Regions from separate parts of the Streptomyces sp. NPDC048671 genome, predicted to be linked through region 1. Evidence: riboswitches for the same ligand, from Rfam matches in the RefSeq annotation. Region 1 holds a riboswitch; each other region holds the start of a gene.
The links. Region 1 has a riboswitch for cobalamin ahead of ACZ6S6_RS03345 (prenyltransferase/squalene oxidase repeat-containing protein). Riboswitches for the same ligand answer to the same signal wherever they lie in the genome.
Positions count from the first base shown of each region.

Region 2: it holds a riboswitch for cobalamin, as region 1 does, so the genes downstream of both, ACZ6S6_RS36765 (ribonucleoside-diphosphate reductase subunit alpha) here and ACZ6S6_RS03345 (prenyltransferase/squalene oxidase repeat-containing protein) in region 1, are expected to answer to the same signal.
Region 3: it holds a riboswitch for cobalamin, as region 1 does, so the genes downstream of both, metE (5-methyltetrahydropteroyltriglutamate--homocysteine S-methyltransferase) here and ACZ6S6_RS03345 (prenyltransferase/squalene oxidase repeat-containing protein) in region 1, are expected to answer to the same signal.
Region 4: it holds a riboswitch for cobalamin, as region 1 does, so the genes downstream of both, ACZ6S6_RS00210 (cobalamin biosynthesis protein) here and ACZ6S6_RS03345 (prenyltransferase/squalene oxidase repeat-containing protein) in region 1, are expected to answer to the same signal.

Region 1 covers NZ_JBVJHB010000001.1:726,109-730,103, forward strand. The annotation lists gene ACZ6S6_RS03335 (hypothetical protein) at 7-327, shown strand; gene ACZ6S6_RS03340 (MBL fold metallo-hydrolase) at 535-1,575, shown strand; cobalamin riboswitch at 1,770-1,920, shown strand; gene ACZ6S6_RS03345 (prenyltransferase/squalene oxidase repeat-containing protein) at 2,011-3,273, shown strand; gene ACZ6S6_RS03350 (SCO2322 family protein) at 3,270-3,956, shown strand; gene ACZ6S6_RS03355 (energy-coupling factor transporter transmembrane component T) at 3,989-3,995, shown strand, end outside.
Region 2 covers NZ_JBVJHB010000029.1:54,545-58,539, reverse strand. The annotation lists gene mctP (monocarboxylate uptake permease MctP) at 1-739, shown strand, start outside; gene ACZ6S6_RS36770 (GNAT family N-acetyltransferase) at 870-1,382, shown strand; adenosylcobalamin-variant (AdoCbl-variant) riboswitch at 1,461-1,559, shown strand; gene ACZ6S6_RS36765 (ribonucleoside-diphosphate reductase subunit alpha) at 1,714-3,995, shown strand, end outside.
Region 3 covers NZ_JBVJHB010000004.1:413,328-417,322, forward strand. The annotation lists gene ACZ6S6_RS10800 (RNA polymerase sigma factor) at 1-855, opposite strand, end outside; gene ACZ6S6_RS10805 (YciI family protein) at 858-1,196, opposite strand; gene ACZ6S6_RS10810 (hypothetical protein) at 1,394-1,642, opposite strand; cobalamin riboswitch at 1,953-2,168, shown strand; gene metE (5-methyltetrahydropteroyltriglutamate--homocysteine S-methyltransferase) at 2,332-3,995, shown strand, end outside.
Region 4 covers NZ_JBVJHB010000001.1:37,580-41,574, forward strand. The annotation lists gene ACZ6S6_RS00200 (inorganic phosphate transporter) at 15-1,295, shown strand; gene ACZ6S6_RS00205 (hypothetical protein) at 1,308-1,541, shown strand; cobalamin riboswitch at 1,713-1,844, shown strand; gene ACZ6S6_RS00210 (cobalamin biosynthesis protein) at 1,989-3,002, shown strand; gene ACZ6S6_RS00215 (cobyric acid synthase) at 2,999-3,995, shown strand, end outside.

The sequences.
Region 1 (3,995 bases):
TCCCCCATGTTCGCGAAGCCCCTGCCCAAGAAGCGCGTCGCCGCCGTGGCTGTAGCAGCCGCCGCTGCGGGCATCATGCTGGCCGCGGCGCCCGCCGCCCAGGCAGCACCCGGCAACTGCACGATCTCGTCCGGGAGCAGCCTCTCCAGCCTCTGCACCAGCGGTACCGGTCAGCACCGGATTCACGCGGTGCTCAACCCACTGGACCCCAGACTTCCGCAGCGCATCATCCTCGGTAACTGGGCCCCGGTCGGGCAGACTTCGGTCGCCTCCAACCCGTGGGGCGCGTCGTACGTCGTGAACGCCTGGACGGACCTCGCCGACTAGGAATCGTCCGGCCGGTCATGTTGCTGGTCAGGATGAGACCAGCAACATGACCGGGAGACCCCGGGGGCCCCTCGCCGTCCGGCGGCACTCCGCTCCGATCAGACAGGTGCCCGGGGCTACCACTGGAACAAGTTCTCGTTACAGTGGACGCGGCGCGTCGTGGCCGTACCCCGCACGCCGCCGAGACCGCGGAGAGATGGGGAGTCCATGACGCAGGTGATGAACCACGGTGGAGGCGTCCACAGCATCAAAGTCCCCATCCCGGACAACCCGTTGGGCCACACCCTGGTCCATGTCCTGGACACCGGCCGGGGGCCGGTCCTGATCGACACGGGCTGGGACGACCCGGAGGCCTGGGACACCCTGACCGCCGGGCTCACGACGGTCGGCGTGGACATCGCCGATATCCACGGCGTGGTCATCACCCACCACCACCCCGACCACCACGGCCTGTCCGGCCAGGTGCGCGACGCCTCCGGGGCCTGGATCGCGATGCACGCCGCCGACACGGCGATCGTCCGCCGCACCCGGGAGTCCGAACCGGGCACCTGGCTGTCGTACCTCGCGACGAAGCTGGCCACGGTCGGCGCCCCCGAGGACCACATCGCCCCGCTCCTGGCCGCCCGCGAGAAGGGCGGCCGGATGCGCACCCTGCCCGGTCTGCGGGCCGCGCTCCCGGACCGCGAGATCGTGCCCGGCGAACTCCTCGACCTGGCGGGCCGCAAGCTGCGCGCGATCTGGACCCCGGGCCACACTCCGGGCCATGTCTGCCTCCACCTGGAGGAGGACCACCCGGCCAACCTGCCCGGCCGCGGCCGCCTCTTCTCCGGCGATCACCTGCTTCCCGGCATCAGCCCGCACGTCGGCCTCTACGAGGACCCGGACAGCGCGACCGAGACCGACCCGCTCGGGGACTACCTCGCCTCCCTGGAGCGGATCGGCCGCCTGGGCGTCGCGGAGGTACTGCCCGCCCACCAGTACGCGTTCCCGGACGCGGCGGGCCGCGTACGGGAACTCCTCGACCACCACGAGGAGCGCCTCACCGGCCTCCTCGGCCTCCTCGCCGAACCGCTCACGCCGTGGCAGCTGGCCGAGCGGATGGAGTGGAACCGCCCCTGGGAGCAGATCCCTTACGGGTCACGGAACATCGCCGTTTCGGAGGCCGAGGCGCATCTGCGCCGGCTGGTGAAACTGGGGCGCGCGGAGGCGGTCACGGGAAGCGAGCCGGTGACGTTCGTGGCTGTGTGACGACGGCGCGCTGTTCCTCGCGGTGTGACGGGCGCGCCGGTCGCGCCGGCCACCGGAGGGTCAGCGTGCCGGTGCGGGACCGGGCGCGGGTCTGCGCCGGACAGGCCCGGCATGTCGCCGCCGCGATCCACCGGCCCACGATCGAGAGGGCGGCCACTGCGCGACGGGGACGGTCACGGGGCTCTCGTTGTACCTGCCCGGTAGAGTGTGCGAGTCGTCATCATGCCCGTTCAGGGGGAAGCCGGTGCGAATCCGGCGCTGACCCGCAACCGTGTATGCCGCCCTTTCGGCGGCCAGCCGGAATGCCCTGTCCGTGTCGTGACCGGCTCGCGCCATCGGGACCCCGGTGGCCGGCACCGTCGAGGTATACGGAGCCGGAGCCTGGTGCCTGTGTGTGCCTGTGCCCGGTTTCCCGCAGGAGAGGCCCCGCCCGCCATGACCGTACGCCGCAGCGCAGCCGCGCTCGCCGCCACCGCCACCGTGCTCTGTGCGGCCGCGGCCCCCGCCGCGGTCGCCGCACCGTCCCCCTCCCCCTCGCCGTCCGCGGCGCTGCCCTCGGGGCTGTACGGCACGACGGACCCCACGTACGACGGGGTGTGGCGGCAGTCGCTGGCCTTCGTCTCGCAGCGGGCCGTGGGCGTCACGCCCGCCAAGAAGGCGGTGGACTGGCTGGTCGGCCAGCAGTGCGACAGCGGCGCGTTCCCCGCGTACCGCCCCGACTCCTCCGTGCCGTGCGACGCCAAGACCATGATCGACACCAATGCGACGGCGGCCGCCGTACAGGCGCTGCACGAGGTCGGCAAGCACAAGGACCTCGTCGCCAACGGCGTCCACTGGCTGAAGTCCGTGCAGAACGAGGACGGCGGCTGGGGGTACACCGCAGGCCAGGCCAGTGACGCGAACTCCACCTCGATCGTGATCGGCGCCCTCGCCCGCGCCGGGCAGAAGCTCGGCGATGTGACGACGCACGGCGGCAGGACCCCGTACGCCGCCCTGCTCACCTTCGCCATCCCGTGCGGCGGCAAGGACGGCGGCGCCTTCGCCTACCAGCCCGACAAGGCCGGCAAGCTCGTCGCCAACGGGGACGCCACCGCGGCGGGCGTGCTCGGCTCGCTCGGCAAGGGGCTCCTCGTCGCCGACAACGCCGCGGTCAAGGACCCCGGCTGCCACAAGGGCACCGCGCTCACGCCGGAGCAGGCCGCCCAGAACGGCGCCTACTACCTCGCCGGGGCCCTCGCGAAGACCGGTCACCTCGACCAGCCGCCGATGCCGGGCGCCGAGGACAGCGCCCCGCAGCCCGACTTCGGCAACACCGCCGACGCGGTCGTCGCGCTGTCCGCCGCCGGGCACAAGGACAAGGCCGCCGCGTCCGTCGAGTGGCTGGCGAAGAACTCCGCGGGCTGGGCCGAGCAGAGCGGCCCCGCCGCCTACGCCCAGCTCGTCATGGCCGCCCACGCGACCGGCGCCGACGTGCACGACTTCGGCGGCGCCGACCTCGTCGCCCAGCTGAACGCGACCGGGCCCGCACCCGCCGCCGTGAAGAAGCCGAAGGCGAGCGCCACCAAGGACGAGGAGAAGAAGGACAGCGGCGACGGGGACGGCATCGGCGGTCTCTGGTGGTTCGTCGGAATCGGGCTCGCCGTCGGCGCGGGAGCCGGATTCCTGATCAGCGGCCGCCGGAAGAACCAGCAGCTGTGAGGCGCGCCGGAAGGGCCACCGTGCTGCTGGTCGTCCTGGGCGCCGTCCTGGCCGTGCTCGGCACGGGCCCGGCCCAGGCGGCGGGATACCGCTACTGGTCCTTCTGGGACGGTTCCGGCAGCGGATGGGCGTACGCCACCCAGGGGCCGTCCCTGGTCCGGCCGGACGACGGCGCGGTGCAGGGCTTCCGGTTCTCCGTGAGCGCCGACTCCCAGGACGCGGCGAAGCCGCGCCGCTCCCCCGACTTCTCGGAGATCTGCGCGGACACCCCCGCCCGGAGCGGCACCAAGCGCGTCGCGCTCGTCATCGACCCCGGTACCGCCGCCGACGCGCCGGAGGGTGAGACCCCGCCCCCGCCGCGTACCGCGTGCGCACAGGTCCCGAAGGACGCGAGCAGCGCGGAGGCGCTCGCGTCGGTGGCGAAGCCGCTGCGTTACGGAAGCGACGCGCTGCTCTGCGCGATCTCCGGCTATCCGGTCGCCGGGTGCGGTGAGCAGGTCTCCGGGAACGGGGACAGCAGCCGCCAGGCCACGGCGGACGCGTCCGCTCCCACGTCCGCGTCCGCTGCCGCCGGCAGCGGTGGTTCCGGCGGCGGGCCGTCCGCCGGGGTGCTCTTCGGGGTCGGCGCGGTCCTTCTGCTCGGCATCGCCGCAGTCGCGCAGGCCCGCCGCCGCCGCGGATGAACGGCTCGACGGCCGGCACCGGGGAGGTCCCGGTGACCG
Region 2 (3,995 bases), on a different contig from region 1:
GTTGATGCTGGGGCTGCTCGCGCTGCTCGGCTTCATGGCGATCGCCGCCGGGGTCAAGGTGGACAACGGCCAGCTGGCGATCCCGCAGCTCTTCGAGAACATGTTCCCCGACTGGTTCGCGGGCGTGGCGTTCGCCGCCATCGGCATCGGCGCGCTGGTGCCCGCGGCGATCATGTCGATCGCGGCGGCGAACCTGTTCACCCGGAACATCTACAAGGACTTCCTGAAGCCCGACGCGACACCCGCCCAGGAGACCAAGGTCTCCAAGACGGTCTCGCTGCTGGTGAAGGTCGGCGCGCTCGCCTTCGTCCTCACCATGGACAAGACGGTCGCGATCAACTTCCAGCTGCTCGGCGGGATCTGGATCCTCCAGACGATGCCGGCCCTGGTCGGCGGCCTGTTCACCCGGTGGTTCCACCGCTGGGCGCTGCTCGCCGGCTGGGCGGTCGGCATGGTCTACGGGACGGCCGCCGCGTACGGGGTCGCCAGCCCGACCCAGGCCCACTTCGGCGGGTCCTCCAAGGAGATCCCGGGCCTCGGCGAGATCGGCTACATCGGCCTGACGGCGTTCGTGCTGAACATCGTGGTCACCGTCGTCCTCACCTTCGTCCTGAACGCCGTGAAGGCGCCTGCCGGGGTCGACGAGACCTCGCCCGGCGACTACACCGCGGACGCGGGCGACCCGGGCGTGAAGGCCCAGCTCCCGCCGGCCACGGCCGGGGCGCCGGGCGGTCACTGACCCACCGCTTCACGGGCCGCCGCTCCCCCGCTCCGGGGTGCGGCGGCCCGTTCGCGTGCCGGGCGCGGGTGGCCCGGCGTGCCCGGGAATTCCCGCGAACGGGCGTGCGGAGTGCGGCACACTTCCGGGCATGGACATCACCATCAGGCCGGTCGTGCCCGCCGAGTACCCGGTCCTCGGCGAGATCACCGCCGAGGCCTATCTCGGGGACGGGCTGCTGGACTTCGGCGCCGACGATCCGTATCTGACGCAGCTGCGGGACGTCGCCCGGCGGGCCGCCGAGGCCGAGGTGCTCGTCGCGGCGGACGCACGGGGGCGGGTGCTGGGCGGCGTGACGTACGCCCCGCCGGGGAATCGGTGGGCGGACATCGCGGCCGCCGACGAGGCCGAGTTCCGGATGCTCGCGGTCTCTCGCGAGGCTCGTGGGGCCGGGGCGGGCGAGGCGCTCGTCCGGGCCTGTATCGACCGCGCACGGGCCACCGCGGGGGTCACGGGGATCACCCTGTCGACGCAGTCGGCCATGTACGGCGCCCATAGGATCTACGGGCGCCTCGGCTTCGTACGGACCCCCGAAAGGGACTGGTATCCCATCGAGGGGCTGTCGCTGCTGACCTACCGCCTGGACCTCCGGCCGACGCCATGAAGCCGCGCTGTTGAGTTGCACGACACAACATGTGGGGGCTGCCGCATCCGACTGCCCCCACATGTATGCTCGTGCTCGCTGTCGCCGCAGGGAAATCCGGTGCGAATCCGGAACTGTCCCGCAACGGTATGTTCGGTGCGCTTTTGCGCACCCGTGAGTCCGAGGACCTGCCGACAGCGCATCCGGCTCGACCGATCCGGATGCCCAGACGTCCGGGCCTCGTGGATGGGCCGGTGGACGCCGCGCGGAGTGCTGCCCTGCCCAGGGTCCGGCTCCGCCCGGCTGCCCCCGATCCCCCGCCGGCCCAGAGCCGAGCGAGGGAGAGCACCACGTGACCATCGCGCCAGCCGATCCGGTTTCAGCGGCCGAGTCCGAAGCAGCCGAGTCCGGGACGGACCTGTCCGCGGCACCCGCGAAGGACGGACCGGGAACCGCGTTGCTGCGAACCCTCACCGGCCTCACCGCGGATCTGCCCGACACCGACCCCGGACGCGTCGCCGGCGCCGCACTGCGCGGCCGCAACGCCCGGTCGGACGAGGCCGAGCTGCGCTCGCTGGCCACCGAGGCCGCCGCGGGCCTGATCTCCGAGGACCCCGCCTACTCCCGGCTCGCCGCCCGCCTCCTCACCCGCTCCATCGCGGACGAGGCGGCCGGCCAGGGCGCGACGTCCTTCTCCGCGTCGGTCGCCGTCGGACACCGCGAGGGCCTGATCGCGGACCGCACCGCCGAGTTCGTGACCCTCCACGCGGCCGCCCTCGACGCGCTGGTCGGACAGGCCCTCGACGACGGCGCCGACGACCGCTTCGGCTACTTCGGGCTGCGCACCCTGCACAGCCGCTATCTGCTGCGCCACCCGCTGACCCGCCAGGTCATCGAGACCCCGCAGCACTTCATGCTCCGCGTCGCCGCCGGGCTCGCGGAGGACAACTCCGAGCGCGCCCTGGACGAGGTCGCCGCGCTGTACCGGCTGATGAGCCGGCTGGACTACCTGCCCTCCTCCCCCACGCTCTTCAACTCCGGCACCCGGCACCCGCAGATGTCCTCCTGCTACCTGCTGGACTCGCCGCTGGACGAGCTGGACTCGATCTACGACCGCTACCACCAGGTGGCGCGGCTGTCGAAGCACGCGGGCGGCATCGGCCTCTCGTACTCCCGTATCCGCGCCCGCGGTTCGCTGATCCGGGGCACCAACGGGCACTCCAACGGCATCGTCCCGTTCCTGAAGACGCTCGACGCCTCCGTCGCCGCGGTGAACCAGGGTGGCCGGCGCAAGGGCGCCGCCGCGGTCTACCTGGAGACCTGGCACGCGGACATCGAGGAGTTCCTGGAGCTGCGCGACAACACGGGTGAGGACCAGCGGCGCACGCACAACCTCAACCTGGCGCACTGGATCCCGGACGAGTTCATGCGCCGGGTCGACGCGGACGGCACCTGGTCACTGTTCTCCCCGGCCGACGTGCCCGAGCTGGTCGACCTGTGGGGCGACGCGTTCGACGCCGCGTACCGGGCGGCCGAGGCCAGGGGCCTGGCCCGCAAGACGATGCCGGCCCGTGAACTGTACGGCCGGATGATGCGGACGCTCGCGCAGACCGGCCAGGGCTGGATGACGTTCAAGGACGCCTCCAACCGGACCGCGAACCAGACCGCCGAGCCCGGCCGCGTCGTGCACTCGTCGAACCTGTGCACGGAGATCCTCGAAGTCACCGACGACGGCGAGACGGCCGTCTGCAACCTGGGTTCGGTCAACCTCGGCGCGTTCGTCGCCGACGGCACCATCGACTGGGAGCGTCTGGACGCCACCGTCCGTACCGCGGTGACCTTCCTCGACCGGGTCGTCGACATCAACTTCTACCCGACCGAGCAGGCGGGCCGCTCCAACGCCCGCTGGCGGCCGGTGGGCCTGGGCGCGATGGGTCTCCAGGACGTCTTCTTCCAGCTGCGCCTGCCGTTCGACTCCTCCGAGGCACGGGCCCTGTCGACGAAGATCTCCGAGCGGATCATGCTCGCCGCGTACGAGGCCTCCTGCGCGCTGGCCGAGCGGTCGGGCCCGCTGCCCGCCTGGTCCGAGACGCGGACCGCCCGCGGTGTGCTGCACCCGGACCACTACGACACCGAGCTGAACTGGCCGGAGCGCTGGGACGCGCTGCGCGCCCGGGTCGCGAAGACCGGGATGCGCAACTCGCTGCTGCTCGCCATCGCGCCGACGGCGACGATCGCCTCGATCGCGGGCGTGTACGAGTGCATCGAGCCGCAGGTCTCCAACCTCTTCAAGCGCGAGACGCTCAGCGGTGAGTTCCTCCAGGTCAACGCGTACCTGGTGGACGAGTTGAAGAGGCTCGGCGTGTGGGACGCGCGGACCCGTGAGGCGCTGCGCGAGGCGAGCGGCTCGGTGCAGGGCTTCGCGTGGATCCCCGAGGACGTGCGGGCGCTGTACCGCACGGCGTGGGAGATCCCGCAGCGCGGACTGATCGACATGGCGGCGGCCCGTACGCCCTTCCTCGACCAGAGCCAGTCGCTGAACCTGTTCCTGGAGACGCCGACGATCGGCAAGCTCTCCTCGATGTACGCGTACGCCTGGAAGCAGGGGCTGAAGACGACGTACTACCTGCGCTC
Region 3 (3,995 bases), on a different contig from region 1:
CCGCGTCTGCATCGACGCGATCAGGGCCTGGACGACATAGGCGCCGCGCCCGCCCAGCGCGAGCGCCCGGTCGAGCACCACCCGTCCCTCCGCGATCCGGCGGGTGTCCCACAGCGACCGGTCCTGATCGCCGAGCAGCACGAGGTCCTCGCCGGAGAACCTGGCCCGCCGCCGGGCGTGGTGGATCATCATCAGTGCCAGCAGCCCGTGCGCCTCCGGCTCGTCCGGCATGAGCGAGGCGAGCACCCGTCCCAGGCGGATGGCTTCGGCGCCGAGGTCGACCCGGCCCCGGTAGCCCTCGTTGCAGATCAGGTAGATCACCGCGAGTACCGCGTCGACGCGGTCCGGCAGCAGTTGCGCGCCCGGAACCGCGAACGGGATCCCGGTTGCCCTGATCTTGTTCTTGGCGCGCGTCAGGCGCCGCTTCATGGTCTCCTCGGAGACGAGGAACGCCCGCGCGATCTCAGCCGTCTCCAGGCCGCCGAGGGCCCGCAGGGTCAGTGCCACCTGCCCCTCCAGCGGCAGGGCCGGGTGGCAGCAGGTGAAGATCAGCTCAAGCCGTTCGTCCTTGATCACGGTGTCGTCGAACTCGTCCATGACGGCCTCGGGTGCGGGCAGCAGGTGGATCTTCTCGGCAAGGGTGTGTTCCCGGCGAATCCGGTCGATCGCCCGGTGGCGCGCAGTCGTCACCAGCCACGCACCCGGATTGGCCGGTACGCCCGAAGCGGGCCAGCTCCGCGCCGCGACGGCGAACGCCTCCTGCGCGGCGTCCTCCGCCCTGTCGAAGTCACCGAGGTACCCGACCAGCGACGCCAGCACCCGGCCCCACTCGTCCCGGAAGACCTCCTCCAGCACGTTCAGCGCCGCACCACCGGCCTGATCTCCACAACACCGCCGAGCCGGGCGGCCGGGACACGCGACGCCAGCTCGATCGCTTCGTCCAGATCGGCCGCCTCGATCAGGCAGAAGCCGCCGAGCACCTCCTTGGTGTCCGCGAACGGGCCGTCGGTCATCAGCGTCCGGCCGCCGACCACGCGCACACTCGTCGCCGTCTCGGCGGACTGCAACTGCCCGGCGCCGACGCACCGCGGATCGTCGGCCAACGCCAGATACTCGGCGTACGCCGCCTCGCGTTCCTCCTCCGACAGCGTCTCCTCGTGGCCGGGCTCGGTGTAGATCATCAGGGCGTACCGCATCACGGCCTCCGGAATCAGCGGGCTCTCACCCTCACGACGAACGAGCAGCGGCGCAGGGGACAGCGACGGGGTCACCGATGCCGGGCAGCGGCAGGCGGGCAGCGGCAGCGGGTCCAACCGTACGGCCGCCGGCTCGGCGCCGGCGTCATCGTGGGCAACGCGACGGGCCGGCCCCTCGGGTGCCTTCGGGAACCGGGTCAGCCGGACGGTTCGTCGGGCACGGGGTGGTCCGGATGGCGATGGCCTGCGGGCGGGGCGCCGCGCCGGCCGGTTCCTGCCTCGTCCGTATCGGGCATCTCCAGGTCCGGTTGCTCGGCGGCCTTCGGCCGCATCGGGCCGCCGACCACGTCCAAGGGGTCCTCGTCGGCGGTGGCCTGCTGATCGGGCGGGTCCCGCGGAATCGGGTCTCCGCTGTTCCCCCGGTCTTTCGGGTGAAGGTCGTTCACGGTGTTCTCTCTTCCTCCCATAGGCGTCATGCCCGGTGCAGGTACCCGGGTGACCGGCGCTGATGCATGGCCACCGCGGTAACGGATGGCTACTGGTCAGGGGTTGCGTGCCCCTGGCCGGTCGCCCCGGTCAGTCCGTCCTCGTCCGTCCTCGGCCGCCTCCCGGCTCCGACGGTGCACGGCCTGCTCCAGGTTGGGCAATACATTCGTCCCACAGGAGAGCGGATCACGCTCACCGAGAACATGGGCCGGGGTCTCATTTCACGTTCCGGAATGTGAACAGCGGCGCCTGGGCAGTGGACGACCGTCTAGTCTGGTCCGTGCAGCTGGTTCGCCCTGTCCGCCAGGCAGGCGCGTCGCAAGAGGGAACCCGGTGGAATTCCGGGACTGCCCCGCAGCGGTGAGTGGGAACGACCGCCGTCATACGCACTGGATCCGGTTGGATCTGGGAAGCGACGGCCAGTAGGTGTCCGCCCAGGCGGATGTGCCCGCGAGTCCGAAGACCTGCCCGTTGCCCGCACGCGACCCCTCGCGTGCGGATATCCCGGTGACCTCGTGGGCGGGTCGGCGTACATACCAGACGGAAGACCGCGCCGATGGCGTGTGCGAGATCCGTCCGGTACGTCATCCCTTCGCGTCCGTGTCCCGTCCCCGGGATGTTCAGGAGTCATCTCGCGAAGGAGATTTCCGTGACAGCCAAGCCCGCAGCCGCGGCAGCACGAGCCACCGTGTACGGCTACCCCCGCCAGGGCCCGAACCGGGAACTGAAGAAGGCCATCGAGGGCTACTGGAAGGGCCGCGTCAGCGCCGACGCCCTCCGGGAGACGACGGCCGGCCTGCGCCGGACCAACTGGAGGCGGCTGGCGGACGCCGGCGTCCACGAGGTGCCCACCGGCGACTTCTCGTACTACGACCATGTGCTGGACACCAGCGTCATGGTCGGCGCGGTCCCGGCGCGCCACCGTGCGGCCGTCGACGCCGACGCCCTCGACGGCTACTTCGCGATGGCGCGCGGCACCCAGGACGTGGCGCCGCTGGAGATGACCAAGTGGTTCGACACCAACTACCACTACCTCGTCCCCGAACTCGGCCCGGACACCGTCTTCACCGCCGACTCCACCAAGCAGGTCACCGAGCTGAAGGAAGTCCTCGCGCTCGGGCACACCGCCCGGCCGGTACTCGTCGGTCCCCTCACCTATCTCCTGCTGGCCAAGCCCGCTCCGGGGGCGCCGGCCGGCTTCGAACCGCTCACCCTGCTGGACCGGCTGCTGCCGGTCTACGCGGAGGTGCTCGCCGATCTGCGTGCCGCGGGCGCGGAGTGGGTGCAGCTGGACGAGCCCGCGCTGGTCCAGGACCGCTCCCCGGCCGAGCTGAACGCGGCGGCCCGCACCTACCGTGACCTCGGCGGTCTCACCGACCGCCCCAAGCTGCTCGTCGCCTCCTACTTCGACCGGCTCGGCGACGCCCTGCCCGTCCTGGCGAAGGCCCCGGTGGAGGGCCTGGCCCTGGACTTCACCGGCTCGGCCGCCGCCAACCTCGAAGACCTCGCCGCCGCCGGCGGACTGTCCGGGAAGCGGCTCGTCGCCGGCGTCGTCAACGGCCGGAACATCTGGATCAACGACTACGAGAAGTCCCTCGCCACCCTCGCCACCCTTCTGGGCCTCGCCGACAGTGTCGATGTGGCCGCGTCCTGCTCCCTGCTGCACGTCCCCCTCGACACGGCACCCGAGCGGGACATCGACCCCCAGATCCTGCGCTGGCTCGCCTTCGCCGGGCAGAAGACCACCGAGGTCGTCACGCTGGCCAGGGGACTGGCCCAGGGCACGGGCGCCGTCGCCGCCGAGATCTCCGCCAACCGCGCCGACCTCGCCTCCCGCAGGAACTCCCCGATCACCGCCGACCCCGCCGTACGGGCCAGGACCGCCACCGTCACCGACGCCGACGGCTGCCGCTCCCAGCCCTACACCGAGCGGGCCGCCGCCCAGCGTGCCCATCTCGGGCTGCCGTTGCTGCCGACGACGACCATCGGCTCGTTCCCGCAGACCGACGAGCTGCGCACGGCCCGCGCCGACCTGCGCGCGGGCCGCATCGACACGGCCGGTTACGAGGAGCGGATCAGGGCCGAGATCGGTGAGGTCATCTCCTTCCAGGAGAAGACCGGCATCGACGTCCTGGTACACGGCGAGCCCGAACGCAACGACATGGTGCAGTACTTCGCGGAACAGCTCACCGGCTACCTGGCCACCCGGCACGGCTGGGTCCAGTCCTACGGCACCCGCTACGTCCGCCCGCCGGTCCTGGCCGGCGACATCTCCCGTCCCGGAGCGATGACGGTGCGCTGGACCTCGTACGC
Region 4 (3,995 bases), 690 kb from region 1:
GATTGCCTGGGTAAATGGAACACATCACGCTGCTGCTCGCGATTGTGATCGTGACAGCTCTAGTGTTCGATTTCACGAACGGTTTCCACGACACCGCCAACGCGATGGCCACGACCATCTCGACCGGCGCACTCAAACCCAAGACAGCGGTGGCGATGTCCGCCGTTCTCAACCTCGTCGGCGCGTTCCTGTCGGTGGAGGTCGCCAAGACGATCTCCGGCGGGATCATCAATGAGAACGGCCTCAGAACCGAGGTCATCTTCGCGGCGCTCGTCGGCGCCATCCTGTGGAATCTGCTGACCTGGCTGGTCGGGCTCCCGTCCAGCTCCTCCCACGCCCTCTTCGGCGGTCTGATCGGCGCCGCGGTGATGTCCGCGGGCTGGTCGTCGGTCGACGGCGGCACGGTCGTCACCAAGGTGCTGCTCCCCGCGGTCGCCGCCCCGATCGTCGCCGGTCTGGCCGCGCTGCTGGCCACCAAGCTGACGTACCGGATCGGCGGGAAGATCCGTAACGGCGCCCAGGAGAAGGCGACCGCCAAGGGCTACCGCGCCGGGCAGATCGCCTCCGCCGGGCTGGTCTCCCTCGCCCACGGCACCAACGACGCGCAGAAGACCATGGGCATCATCACGCTCGCCCTGGTCACCGGCGGGGTGCTCTCCCCCGGTTCGAACCCGCCGGTCTGGGTCATCGTCAGTGCCGGTCTGGCCATCGCGCTCGGCACCTACCTGGGCGGCTGGCGCATCATCCGCACCATGGGCAGCGGCCTCACCGAGCTCAAGCCGCCGCAGGGCTTCGCCGCCCAGACCAGTGCGGCGACGGTCATCCTGGCCTCCTCGCACCTCGGCTTCTCCCTCTCCACCACCCAGTCCTGCTCCGGCGCCGTGATGGGCGCGGGCCTGGGCCGCCGGGGCGGTGTGGTCCGCTGGTCCACCGCCACCCGGATGTTCGTCGCCTGGGGTCTGACCCTGCCGGCCGCCGGTCTGGTCGGCGCGGGGGCCGAATTCCTCACCAAGCAGGGCACCTGGGGCGTCGTGGTCGTCGCCGTGCTGCTGGTCGCGGGCTCCGGAGCGATCTGGGTCCTGTCGCGCCGCAAGCCGGTCGGCAAGGACGACGTCGCACCCGGCGGCCGGGACGGCGCTCCTGTCGGGGACGCCGAACCCGCGGGCGTCGTCACCACCGCCATCGCGGCCGTCAGCCCGCCGCCCACCGCGGTCCAGGCGCAGCAGGACCTCAAGACCACCATCCCGGCCCCGGCCGGACCCGTAGCCGACCCGGCGCGACCCGCCACGGTGTAAGGACACATCCCCATGAACATCGACTGGGCAGCCCTCGGCACCGTCTTCGGTGTCTCTCTCGTCGCCACCGTCGCCCTGGTGGGCCTCTTCACCCTGGGCATCGTCGGCCTCTCCAGGCAGCCGGAACCGGCCGCGCGGGGCGGGCAGGCCGGCGGGTCCCTGATGCTGGCCCGCGCGGGCGCGTACGTCTGCTTCGGGCTGTGCGCGGCGGCGGTGGCCTACGGGATCTACATGATCGTCGCCTGACGGCCGCCGGGCCCCCCGGGGCCCTTCCCGCTCCCGCTCATCGGGCCGGACGCACCTCGGGTGCGTCCGGCCCGATGTGGGTCTCAGCACACTGCGCCGTCGCAGGTCAACGGCAGGTTGACTGACGTTCGCGGAGCGTGGTGGACTGCCGGAGCCATTACGGCGACAGCAGAGGAAGCCGGTGCGAATCCGGCGCGGTCCCGCCACTGTCACCGGGGAGCAGTCCCCCACCACCGGAAGTCACGGTCCACGCACGTGGACTGGAAGACCGGGGGAACTGCGGATCCGGGAGCCAGGAGACTCTCGTCGCCGGTCACGTCGAACCAGGGCGCGGACCCTGAGTGAGGACATATCGCCATGCCCGGCCGCCGTGCGCCCGTATCCGTGCCGCCCCTTCCACCAGCTGCCCGCACGAAGGTCCTTCGAGGCGCGACGGCCGGCTGAACCGTGCGTGCCGATCGCATCTTCGCGTACGGCGCCACGGCCGGTCTGATCGGCGATCTGCTGCTCGGTGATCCCCGCAGGGGACATCCGGTCGCCGCCTTCGGGCGGGCCGCGGCAGGCGTCGAACGCCGTCTGTGGCGCGACCACCGCGGGTGGGGCGCGCTGCACACCCTGGTCTGCGCCGGAGGCGCCGCGGGGGGTGCCGCGCTGGCCGCCCGCGCGCTGCGCCGCCGTCCCGCCGCGTCCGTGGCCCTGACCGCCGCCGCCACCTGGTCCGTCGTCGGCGGCACCTCGCTGGGGCGCGAGGCCCGGTCCATCGGCGGCGCCCTGGCCGCCGGGGACCTCGGCCTGGCCCGTGAACGGCTGCCCCACCTGTGCGGCCGCGACCCGCAGTCCCTGGACGGACCGCAGATCGCCCGCGCCGTGGTGGAGTCCGTCGCCGAGAACACCTCGGACGCCGTGGTCGGCGCCCTGGTGTGGGGTGCGCTGGGCGGGGTCCCCGGACTCGTCGGCTTCCGGGCCGCCAACACCCTCGACGCCATGGTCGGCCACAAGTCGCCCCGCCACCTGCGCTACGGCTGGGCCTCGGCCCGCCTCGACGACCTCGCGGGCTGGCCGGGCGCCCGGCTGACGGCGCTGCTCGCCGTGGCCGCCGGCGGACGGCCCCGAGGGGCGATACGGGCCTGGCGGGCGGATGCCGCCAAGCACCCGAGCCCCAACGCGGGCCCCGTGGAGGCCTCCTTCGCGGGCGCCCTCGGCGTACGCCTCGGCGGCACCCTCGCCTACGGCGGCCGGGTCGAGCACCGCCCCGTACTCAACGGGGAGACGGGCCGGGCGGTGGAGACCGAGGACATCGAACGCGCCGTACGGCTGTCGCGCCGGATCGGTGCGCTGGCCCTGGGCGTGAGCGTGGCGGCCCGCCTGGGCGTCGGCGCGGCCGCACGACGGATCACCTCGACGCACGGCACGGGGCCGCACGCCCCGGATACGCGCACCTCAGGACGGAGACCGACATGAGCGGCGGGCTGCTGGTCGCCGGGACCACCTCGGACGCGGGCAAGAGCGTCGTCACGGCGGGCATCTGCCGCTGGCTGGTGCGCCGGGGCGTGAAGGTCGCGCCGTTCAAGGCGCAGAACATGTCCCTGAACTCCTTCGTCACCCGCGAGGGCGCCGAGATCGGCCGCGCCCAGGCCATGCAGGCCCAGGCGGCCAGGGTGGAGCCGACCGCGCTGATGAACCCGGTGCTGCTCAAGCCCGGCAGCGACCGCTCCAGCCAGGTCGTCCTGATGGGGCGCGCGGTCGGCGAGATGAGCGCCCGCGGCTACCACGGCGGCAGGCAGGAAGCGTTGCTGTCCACCGTCGTGGACTGCCTGGAGCAGCTTCGGGGCACGTATGACGCGGTGATCTGCGAGGGGGCGGGCAGTCCGGCCGAGATCAACCTGCGGCGCACGGACATCGTGAACATGGGCATCGCCAGGGCGGCCCGCTTCCCGGTGGTGGTCGTCGGGGACATCGACCGGGGCGGGGTCTTCGCGTCGTTCTTCGGTACGACGGCACTGCTCGCCGCCGAGGACCAGGCGCTGATCGCCGGCTACCTGGTCAACAAGTTCCGCGGTGACGTGTCGCTGCTGGAGCCCGGCCTCGACATGCTGCGCGATCTCACCGGACGGCCTACGTACGGGGTGCTGCCGTTCGCCCACGGCCTCGGCATCGACGAGGAGGACGGGCTGCGGGTCTCGCTGCGCGGCACCGTACGGGAGTCGGCCGTCGCCCCGCCGCACGGCGAGGACGTCCTGCGTGTCGCGGTGTGCGCGGTGCCCCTGATGTCGAACTTCACCGATGTCGACGCGCTGGCCGCCGAACCGGGTGTCGTCGTGCGGTTCGTGGACCGCGCCGAGGAACTGTCCGACGCCGACCTCGTCATCGTGCCCGGCACCCGCGGCACCGTGCGGGCGCTGGCCTGGCTGCGCGAGCGCGGGCTCGCCGACGCGCTGCTGCGGCGCGCCGCCG